DNA from 2 places in the Nonomuraea sp. B1E8 genome. Region 1 is predicted to be linked to the other one. Evidence: riboswitches for the same ligand, from Rfam matches in the RefSeq annotation. Region 1 holds a riboswitch; the other holds the start of a gene.
The links. Region 1 has a riboswitch for glycine ahead of gcvT (glycine cleavage system aminomethyltransferase GcvT). Riboswitches for the same ligand answer to the same signal wherever they lie in the genome.
Positions count from the first base shown of each region.

Region 1 (5,062 bases):
GCGCCCCCTACCTCCAGGGGTCGTGCCCCGGCGGCAAGGGCTACTGGTTCCCGCCGACCGTGCTCACCCCGGACGTCACCGACCGTGCGTTCACCGAAGAGATCTTCGGGCCGGTCGTGTCGGTGGCGCCCTTCGAGGACGAGGCGGACGCCGTACGCATCGCCAACGACACCCCCTACGGGCTGAGCGGCTCCATCTGGACCCGCGACGTCGGGCGCGCGCTCCGCGTGTCCAGAGCGGTCGAGGCGGGCGCCCTGTCGGTGAACTCCAACGCGTCGGTCCGCTACTGGACCCCGTTCGGCGGGTTCAAGCAGTCAGGGCTGGGCCGGGAGCTCGGCCCCGACGCCCTGGCGGCGTTCACGGAGACCAAGAACGTCTTCATCTCCTGGGAGTGAGGCAGCACGTGAAGAGACTGCAGGATCGGGTGGCTGTGATCACCGGCGCGGGCGGCGGCATCGGGCTGGCCACCGCGCGCAGGTTCGCCGAAGAGGGCGCCAGGGTGGTCTGCGCCGACCTCGACGAGGAGGCGGGCGTCAAGGCCGCGAACGAGGTCGGCGGCCTGTTCGCGCGCGTCGACGTGGCCGACGAGGACGACGTCGCCCGGATGTTCCGTACGGCGTTCGACACCTACGGCAGCGTGGACATCGCCTTCAACAACGCCGGCATCTCGCCGCCCGACGACGACTCGATCCTGGAGACCGGCATCGACGCGTGGCGCCGCGTCCAGGACGTGAACCTGACCAGCGTCTACCTGTGCTGCAAGCACGCCATCCCGTACATGCGGCGCCAGGGCAAGGGCTCGATCATCAACACCGCGTCGTTCGTGGCCGTCATGGGCTCGGCGACCTCGCAGATCTCCTACACGGCGTCCAAGGGCGGGGTGCTGGCGATGTCGCGCGAGCTGGGCGTGCAGTTCGCCCGCGAGGGCATCCGGGTGAACGCGCTGTGCCCAGGGCCGGTGAACACGCCGCTGCTGCGGGAGTTGTTCGCGAAAGACCCCGAGCGGGCGCAGCGGCGTCTGGTGCACGTCCCGGTCGGGCGCTTCGCCGAGGCGTCGGAGATCGCGGCGGCGGTCGCGTTCCTGGCCAGCGACGACGCGTCGTTCATCACGGGCAGCGAGTTCCTGGTGGACGGCGGCATCTCCGGCGCCTACGTCACGCCGCTCTAGGAGGTCATCGTGCGACGTCCCGTCATCGGGGTCACGTGTTACGTGGAGCCGGCGACGTTCACGGTCTGGCAGGACATGCCGGTCGCGCTCCTGCCGTACATGTACGTCGAGCAGGTCGTCCGGGCCGGCGGCCAGCCGGTCGTGCTGCCGCCCGCGGGGGACGCCGCGCAGGTGGTGAGCCGCCTCGACGGGCTCGTCCTGGCCGGGGGCGGCGACATCGATCCGGCGAGGTACGGCGAGACGCCGGAGGAGCGTACCGGCTATATCCGCAAATTTCGTGACCAGGCCGAGTTCGCCGTGCTGGCCGCAGCCCTCGACGCCGGACTACCCTTCCTCGGCATCTGCCGGGGCCTCCAGGTGCTCAACGTGGCCCTCGGCGGCACCCTCCACCAGCACCTGCCCGACGTGGTCGGCCACACGGGCCACTCCCCCGCGCCCGGACGTTTCGGTCACCTGCCCATCACCCCCGTCCCCGGCACCCGGCTGGCCAAGGCGCTGGGCACGGCGCCCGTGACGGTGCCGCACTATCACCACCAGGCCGTCGACCGGCTCGCCCCCGGCCTCACCGTGACCGCGACCGCCGCCGACGGCACCGTCGAAGGGGTGGAGCTGGACTCGGGACCGTTCACCGTTGCGGCGCAGTGGCATCCGGAGGCGGCCGAGGACCACGCCCTCTTCGAGGCCCTGGTGGCCGCCTGCTGACGAGCGAACGCGACAAGACCCCCAAATCACTACTAGGCTGGCGGGACACACCAGCAAACCGTGCGGGAGAGCACCCTGACAGCCGGTCAGGGTCCCTGAAGGAGCAAGCCCTCCCCGCGAACCTCTCAAGGCAAAGGACCGCACGGCTGACCAGGAGCACGTCTCCTCGGAAGGTGACCTCTGGAAAGCAGGCCCGCAGGGCCTCGCCGAAGGTGAAAGTCCGGCAAAACTCGGGCGAAGCTCTCAGGCATCGATGACAGAGGGGGAGGATGCTGGCATCCAATCCTGTCCTGAGGTGCGATAAATGTCCCGACCTACTCCGCTACGAGACGTGCACGAAAGCCTCGGCGCGACGCTGACCGACTTCGCGGGCTGGCTCATGCCACTCCGGTACGGGAGCGAGTCCGCGGAGCACAGGGCCGTCCGCGAGGCCGCCGGGCTGTTCGACCTCTCGCACATGGGCGAGATCTTCGTGACCGGGCCGCAGACCGCCGCCGCGCTGGACTACGCGCTGGTCGGCAACATGTCGGCCGTGGCGCCCGGACGAGCGAGATACACCATGATCGTCAACGAGCGGGGCGGGGTGCTGGACGACCTCATCGTCTACCGGCTCGGGGACGAGGAGTTCATGGTCGTCGCGAACGCCTCGAACTACGAGAAGGTCGCCGGCGAGCTGGAGAGCCGCTCCAAGGCGTACGACGCCGTGGTCGACGACCGTTCGCAGCAGTACGCGCTGATCGCCGTCCAGGGACCCCGCTCCCAGGAGATCCTCGCCACGCTCACCGACGCCGACCTGGCCGGGCTCAAGTACTACGCGGGCCTGCCAGGGCTGGTCGACGGGCGGCAGGCGCTCATCGCGCGCACCGGCTACACCGGCGAGGACGGGTTCGAGCTGTTCGTGGCCGTCCAGGACGCGGTGCCGCTCTGGCACGCGCTCGTGGCCGCGGGCGAGCCGTACGGGCTCAAGCCCGCCGGACTGTCCAGCCGCGACACGCTCAGACTCGAAGCCGGCATGCCCCTGTACGGCAACGAGCTGAGCGCCGAGCTGACCCCGTTCGACGCGGGGCTGGGCAGGGTGGTGAAATTCGACAAGCCGGGCGACTTCGTCGGCAGGTCGGCGCTCGAGGCGGTCAAGGACGATCCGCCGCGGCGCCGTCTCGTCGGTCTGGTCGCCCGGGGCCGCCGGGTGCCGCGCCACGGCTACCCGGTCACCAAGGACGGCGCCGTCGTCGGCGAGGTCACCAGCGGTGCGCCCTCCCAGACCCTGGGCAAGCCCATCGCGCTGGCCTACGTGGACACCGGCGCCGACTCAGGCCTGGCTGTGGACATCCGGGGCAGCCATGAACCCATGGACCTGGTCGAGCTGCCCTTTTACAGGAGGAACAAGTGAGCAACATCCCTGACGACCTGAGCTACACCAAGGAACACGAGTGGGTTTCCGGGGTCGAGGACGGCCTCACCGTGACCGTCGGCATCACGGCCTACGCCGCCGACGCCCTTGGTGACGTCGTCTTCGTGCAGCTCCCCGAGATCGGTTCGATCACCGAGCCGGGCGACTCCGTCGGCGAGGTCGAGTCGACCAAGTCGGTCAGCGAGATCTACACGCCCGTCGGCGGCGAGATCGTCGAGGTCAACCAGGCCATCGTGGACGACCCGAGCCTGGCCAACAGCGACCCGTACGGCGAGGGCTGGATGTTCCGGGTGCGCATGGAGGGCGACCCGGAGGACCTGCTCTCCGCCGAGGAGTACGCCGCGCTCACCTCGGGCGAGTCCTGACCCTGCCGGGTCTCATCGGCTGACGCCGGGGCCCGCGTCCGGGCCCCGGCACTCATGAAGGGCGCGTCATCAATGGCGATCAGCGTCTTCGATCTCTTCAAGATCGGCATCGGGCCGTCGAGCTCCCACACGGGAGGCCCGATGGCCGCGGCCCACAAGTTCGCCCGCGGCCTGCACGAGGACGGCCTGCTGCCGCGCGTGGCCCGGGTGGAGGCCATCCTGTACGGCTCGCTCGGCCTGACCGGAAAGGGCCACGGCAGCGACAAGGCGGTCCTGCTGGGCCTGTCCGGCGAGAAGCCCGAACTGGTCGACGTGGACACCATCGAAGGGCGCCTGGCCGAGATGCGCGAGTCGGGCGGCGTCCGGCTGTACGGCACGCACGAGATCCCCTTCGTCGTCGGCCAGGACCTCGTCTTCGAGCGCAAGATCTCGCTGCCCGAGCACCCGAACGGCATGCGCTTCACCGCCTACGACGCGGCGGGTGAGCGGCTCAGGGAGAAGGTCTACTTCTCGGTCGGCGGCGGCTTCGTCGTGGACGAGAAGGCCACCGGCGCCGACCGCATCAAGCCGGACGACACCGTCCTGCCCTACCCCTTCACCACCGGGGAAGAGCTGCTCAAGCACTGCACGAACACCGGTCTGTCGATGTCCGCGCTCATGCTGGAGAACGAGAAGGCGTTCGGGCGCACCGAGGAGGAGGTCCGCGCGGAGCTGCTGCACCTCTGGCAGGTGATGTCGGAGTGCGTGCGCCGGGGCATCTCGAAGGAGGGCGTCCTGCCCGGCGGGCTCAAGGTCAGGCGCCGCGCCAACCAGCTGCACCGCCGCCTGCAGTCCGAGCCGGCCGAGAAGGACCCGCTGCAGGCCATGGACTGGGTGACGTTGTTCGCGCTGGCGGTCAACGAGGAGAACGCCGCCGGCGGCCGCATCGTCACCGCCCCCACCAACGGGGCCGCCGGCATCATTCCGGCGGTCCTGACGTACTACACCCGCTTCGTGCCCCACGCGGACGAGGACGGCGTGGTCCGCTTCCTGCTCACGGCCGGCGCGATCGGCGTGCTGTTCAAGGAGAACGCCTCGATCTCGGGCGCCGAGGTGGGCTGCCAGGGCGAGGTCGGCTCCGCCTGCTCCATGGCCTCGGCAGGCCTCACGGAGGCGCTCGGAGGCACCCCGGAGCAGGTCGAGAACGCCGCCGAGATCGGCATCGAGCACAACCTGGGGCTGACCTGCGACCCGATCGGCGGGCTGGTGCAGATCCCGTGCATCGAGCGGAACGCGGTCGCCTCCAACAAGGCCATCACGGCGGCCAGGATCGCCCTGCGCGGCGACGGCCGCCACTTCGTGGCCCTGGACAAGGCGATCAAGACGATGCGCGACACCGGCCGCGACATGCTCGACAAGTACAAGGAGACCTCACGC
Region 1 is NZ_JBDPLS010000010.1:214,288-219,349, reverse strand. Features, by position in the region: gene ABGA98_RS30495 (aldehyde dehydrogenase family protein) at 1-395, shown strand, start outside; gene ABGA98_RS30490 (3-oxoacyl-ACP reductase) at 404-1,168, shown strand; gene ABGA98_RS30485 (gamma-glutamyl-gamma-aminobutyrate hydrolase family protein) at 1,178-1,870, shown strand; glycine riboswitch at 1,924-2,021, shown strand; glycine riboswitch at 2,041-2,140, shown strand; gene gcvT (glycine cleavage system aminomethyltransferase GcvT) at 2,175-3,260, shown strand; gene gcvH (glycine cleavage system protein GcvH) at 3,257-3,646, shown strand; gene ABGA98_RS30470 (L-serine ammonia-lyase) at 3,719-5,062, shown strand, end outside.

Region 2 (5,062 bases), on a different contig from region 1:
GCTCCTGCAGGGCGAGTTCCCCGATGTCACCATCTCCAAGATCCGTTTCCTGGAGGGGGAGGGGCTGATCGAGCCCGAGCGCAGCCCGTCCGGCTACCGCAAGTTCACCCACCTGCACGTGGAGCAGCTGCGCTTCATCCTCACCGAGCAGCGCGACCACTACCTGCCGCTGCGGGTGATCAAGGACAAGATGGCGGAGGGCCTCGGCCGCCCGCGCGCCCTCCAGGACAACGACAAGCAGGAGATCAGGCTCAGCCGGGCCGAGCTGATCGAGGCCGCGAGCATCGACGAGGAGACCCTTGCCGAGCTGGAGGATTACGGCCTGCTCGCCCCGGTGGCCCGCCGCTACGACGAGGAGGCGCTCGCGGTGGCGCGCTCCGTCGGCGCCCTGGCCCGCTTCGGCCTGCGCGCCCGGCACCTGCGCGCGGTCAAGGCGGCGGCCGAGCGCGAGTGCGGCCTGGTCGAGCAGACCGTCGCACCGATACTCAAGCGGCGCGCCCCCGGCGCCATCGGCGAGGCCGACGAGGTGGCCAGGGAGCTTTCCGCACTCCTTCTCGACCTGCACGCATCCCTTGTGCGCACGGGCGTCCGGTCCGTGCTGGGGCGCTGAGAGCGCGGTGAGCTGGGAGGCGGGGGCACATTCCAGGCCTGCCGGGTGTTACGTTGAAATGCAGAAGCCAGTCAGCAGAAGCAACGACCAAATAGCTGTGCCGGGTCACCGGTCAGGAATACGGAGCAGCCCGTGTTGCAGATGGAGGTTGTGGGCGTTCGGGTTGAAATGCCCACAAATCAGCCGATCGTCTTGCTGAAGGAGGCACACGGGGAGCGGTTCCTTCCTATATGGATTGGCATGACGGAAGCCACGGCCATCGCCCTGGCCCAGGCAGAGGAGCCTCCGCCGCGGCCGCTCACCCACGACCTCTTCCGTGACGTGCTGAGCGCGCTGGGCGTAGGCCTGCGGGCGGTCAACATCGTCGCCCTGCGTGACGGCATCTTCTTCGCCGACCTGGTGTTCTCCAACGGCGTGGAGGTGAGCGCGCGGCCGTCCGACTCGATCGCGCTGGCCCTGCGCACCGGGGCGCGCATCTTCGCCAGCGAAGAGGTCGTCCAGGAGGCCGGGGTGATCATCCCGGACGACCAGGAAGACGAGGTGGAGAAGTTCAGGGAGTTTCTTGACACGATCACTCCCGAGGACTTCGGCCGGGCGGGGTAGGTATTTCAGTGCATTTACGCTTCACGACGCGCCGAGCCGGATCGTTGACTGAGCATGGTCGCGGTCCTACGGTGCAAGTGAAACCCGTGGCCGCGCTTCACGTACCCCCAGATCAGGCCACGGGATGAGAGAAAGCCGGAGGTCCGCGTGGCGGTCAGCAGCGGCGAGGGAAAGACGGCCGGCCAGGAAGATCCGGTGCGGCGCGAAAGCGCGCGGCAGCGTGCCGGGGAGCAGGGTCTGCTCTTCGACGAACAGCCCGCGGCGCTGCCGGGCGACATCGGATACCGCGGGCCGACGGCATGCTCGGCGGCCGGCATCACCTATCGGCAGCTCGACTACTGGGCGCGCACGGGCCTCGTCGAGCCCACGATAAGAGCCGCGCAGGGCTCCGGCTCCCAGCGTCTCTACAGCTTCCGCGACATCCTGGTCCTCAAGGTCGTCAAGCGGCTCCTCGACACCGGGGTGTCGTTGCAGCAGATCCGCACGGCCGTGCAACATCTGCGTGACCGCGGGGTCGCCGACCTCGCGCAGATCACGCTCATGAGCGACGGCGTCAGCGTCTACGAGTGCACCTCGGCCGACGAGGTGATCGACCTGCTCCAGGGCGGCCAGGGCGTGTTCGGCATCGCGCTCGGCCGGGTCTGGCGCGAGGTCGAGGGCTCCCTCGCGGAGCTGCCGGGGGAACGCGCGGCGGTCGAGGACACCGTCCCGGCCGACCATCCCGCTGACGAACTCGCCCGCCGCCGCCGCGCCCGCCGCACGGGGTGAGCACGGCTCCTGGCAGCCGTACGAATCGGGCGTAGTAACCTGAGGGCAGCAAGGCCGACGACCCCGTGCGGGAGAGTCCCCGGGCCCCTGGGCTCCGGGGCGCCGAAGGAGCAACCCTCCCCGGAATCTCTCAGGCATCCCGTACCGCTCGGGCGAGGCAACTCTGGAAAGCAGGCGCACCCGCCAGGCGCGCCTCACCGACGGTGCAAGCCCCACCGGGGGTGAAGCTCTCAGGTCGCGGCCCCGTGCTTGTCCGGGCCGCGCTGACAGAGGGGGAGATCCGGCACACGCCCGCGCCCTGGCGCCGGTCTCCACAGCCTCGGGAGGCATCTCCATGACCGATCTGTCCGCCCCGCCGTTCTCGTCCCGGCACATCGGCCCCTCCGAGCCCGAACAGCAGCGCATGCTCGAAGCCGTGGGCTTCGAGTCCGTGGCGGACCTGGTGGCGGTCGCCGTCCCCGAGTCCATCAGGGCCAAGGACCGGCTCACGCTGCCCGCCCCCGCCGCCGAGGCCGAGGCCATCGCCGAGCTGCGCGCCCTGGCCGATCGCAACCAGGTGCTGACCTCGATGATCGGGCTGGGCTACCACGACACCGTCACGCCCGCCGTCATCCGCCGCAACCTGCTGGAGAACCCGGGCTGGTACACCGCCTACACCCCCTACCAGCCGGAGATCTCGCAGGGCCGCCTCGAGGCGCTGCTCAACTTCCAGACCGTCGTCTCCGACCTCACAGGCCTGCCGGTGTCGGGCGCCTCGCTCCTCGACGAGGCGACCGCCGCGGCCGAGGCCATGACGCTGGCCCGCAGGGCGGGCACGTCCAAGAGCGCCGTGTTCGTCGTCGACGCCGACGCGCTGCCCCAGACCAAGGCCGTCCTCGCCACCAGGGCCGAGCCGCTCGGCATCACGCTCGTGGAACACTCCCTCGACGGCGAGCTGCCCGAGTGCTTCGGCGTGCTCGTGCAGTACCCCGGCGCGTCCGGCCGGCTGCGCGACTTCCGCGCCGTGTCCGCCGCCGCGCACGAGGCGGGCGCCCTCGTCGTGGCCGCCGCGGACCTGCTGGCGCTGACGCTCGTGGCCGCCCCCGGCGAGCTGGGCGCCGACATCGCCGTGGGCTCCTCGCAGCGGTTCGGGGTGCCCTTCGGGTTCGGCGGGCCGCACGCCGCCTACATGTCCGTACGCGAGGGCCTGCAGCGGCAACTGCCCGGCCGCCTGGTCGGCGTCTCCGTCGACGCCGACGGCGACCCCGCCTACCGCCTGGCCCTGCAGACCCGCGAGCAGCACATCCGCCGCGAGAAGGCCACCAGCAACATCTGCACCGCGCAGGTCCTGCTCGCCGTCATCGCGAGCATGTACGCCGTCTACCACGGCCCGGAGGGCCTGCGCCGCATCGCCCACCGGGTGCACCGCCACGCCGCCGCCCTGGCCGAAGGGCTGCGCCGGGCGGGCGTGGAGGTCGTGCACGCCGAGTTCTTCGACACCGTGCTCGTGCGCGTGCCCGGGCGGGCGTCCGCCGTGGTCGCCGCCGCCGCCGAGCGGGGCGTAAACCTCTGGCAGGTGGACGCCGACCACGTCTCGATCGCCTGCGACGAGAAGACCGGGGCCGCCGAGCTGGCCACGGTGCAGGCCGCGTTCGACGTCACGGCCCCCTGCACCGACGCCGAGGGCGCCGCCGACGCGCTGCCCGCCTCGCTGCTGCGCGAGTCCGCCTACCTGACCCACCCGGTCTTCCACGACCACCGCTCCGAGACCGCGATGCTGCGCTACCTGCGCCGGCTGCAGGACAAGGACATCGCGCTCGACCGCTCCATGATCCCGCTGGGCTCCTGCACGATGAAGCTCAACGCGACCACCGAGATGGAGCCGATCACCTGGCCGGAGTTCGCCGCCGTCCATCCTTACGCGCCCGCCGCCCAGGCCGAGGGCTACCTTGAGCTGATCGGCACGCTGGAGCGCTGGCTGGCCGAGGTGACCGGCTACGACGCCGTCTCCATCCAGCCCAACGCCGGCTCCCAGGGCGAGTTCGCCGGGCTGCTGGCCATCCGCGCCTACCACCACGCGGGCGGTGACAGCGGGCGCGACGTCTGCCTCATCCCCTCCTCGGCCCACGGCACCAACGCCGCCAGCGCCGTCATGGCCGGCATGCGGGTCGTGGTCGTGGCCTGCGACTCCGAGGGGAACGTCGACCTGGCCGACCTCGACGCCAAGATCGCCAAGCACCGCGACGCGCTCGCCGCGATCATGGTGACCTACCCGTCGACGCACGGCGTCTACGAGGAGACCATCACCGAGATCTGCGCCAAGGTGCACCAGGCAGGCGGCCAGGTCTACGTCGACGGCGCCAACCTCAACGCGCTGGTCGGGCTGGCCAGGCCCGGCGAGTTCGGGGCCGACGTGTCCCACCTCAACCTGCACAAGACGTTCTGCATCCCGCACGGCGGCGGCGGCCCCGGCGTCGGCCCCGTCGCGGTCCGCGGCCACCTGGCCCCCTACCTGCCCGGTCACCCGCTGCGTGACGGCTCGCCGGTGGGGCCCGTCTCCGCGGCACCCTACGGGTCGGCCGGGATCCTGCCGATCTCGTGGGCGTACATCCGGATGATGGGCTCCGACGGCCTCACGGCGGCCACCGAGCAGGCCATCCTGTCGGCCAACTACCTCGCCAAGCGGCTGGCACCCCACTTCCCGGTGCTCTACACCGGACGCGGCGGGCTGGTGGCCCACGAGTGCATCATCGACCTGCGCCAGATCACCAAGGAGACCGGCGTCACCGTGGACGACGTGGCCAAGCGCCTCATCGACTACGGCTTCCACGCGCCCACCATGTCGTTCCCCGTCGCCGGGACCCTCATGATCGAGCCGACAGAGAGCGAGGACCTCGGCGAGCTCGACCGGTTCGCCGACGCGATGATCGCCATCAGGGGCGAGATCGCCAAGGTGGCGTCCGGCGACTACGACAAGACCGACAACCCCCTGCGCAACGCGCCGCACACCGCGGAGTCGGTCAGCGCCGACGAGTGGCACCACCCGTACACGCGGACCGAGGCCGCCTACCCGCTGCCGTCGCTGCGCGACGGCAAATACTG
Region 2 is NZ_JBDPLS010000004.1:603,792-608,853, forward strand. Features, by position in the region: gene ABGA98_RS17675 (MerR family transcriptional regulator) at 1-610, shown strand, start outside; gene ABGA98_RS17680 (bifunctional nuclease family protein) at 743-1,213, shown strand; gene ABGA98_RS17685 (MerR family transcriptional regulator) at 1,361-1,981, shown strand; glycine riboswitch at 2,040-2,138, shown strand; gene gcvP (aminomethyl-transferring glycine dehydrogenase) at 2,316-5,062, shown strand, end outside.
Region 2: another riboswitch for glycine. It lies ahead of gcvP (aminomethyl-transferring glycine dehydrogenase); the one in region 1 lies ahead of gcvT (glycine cleavage system aminomethyltransferase GcvT).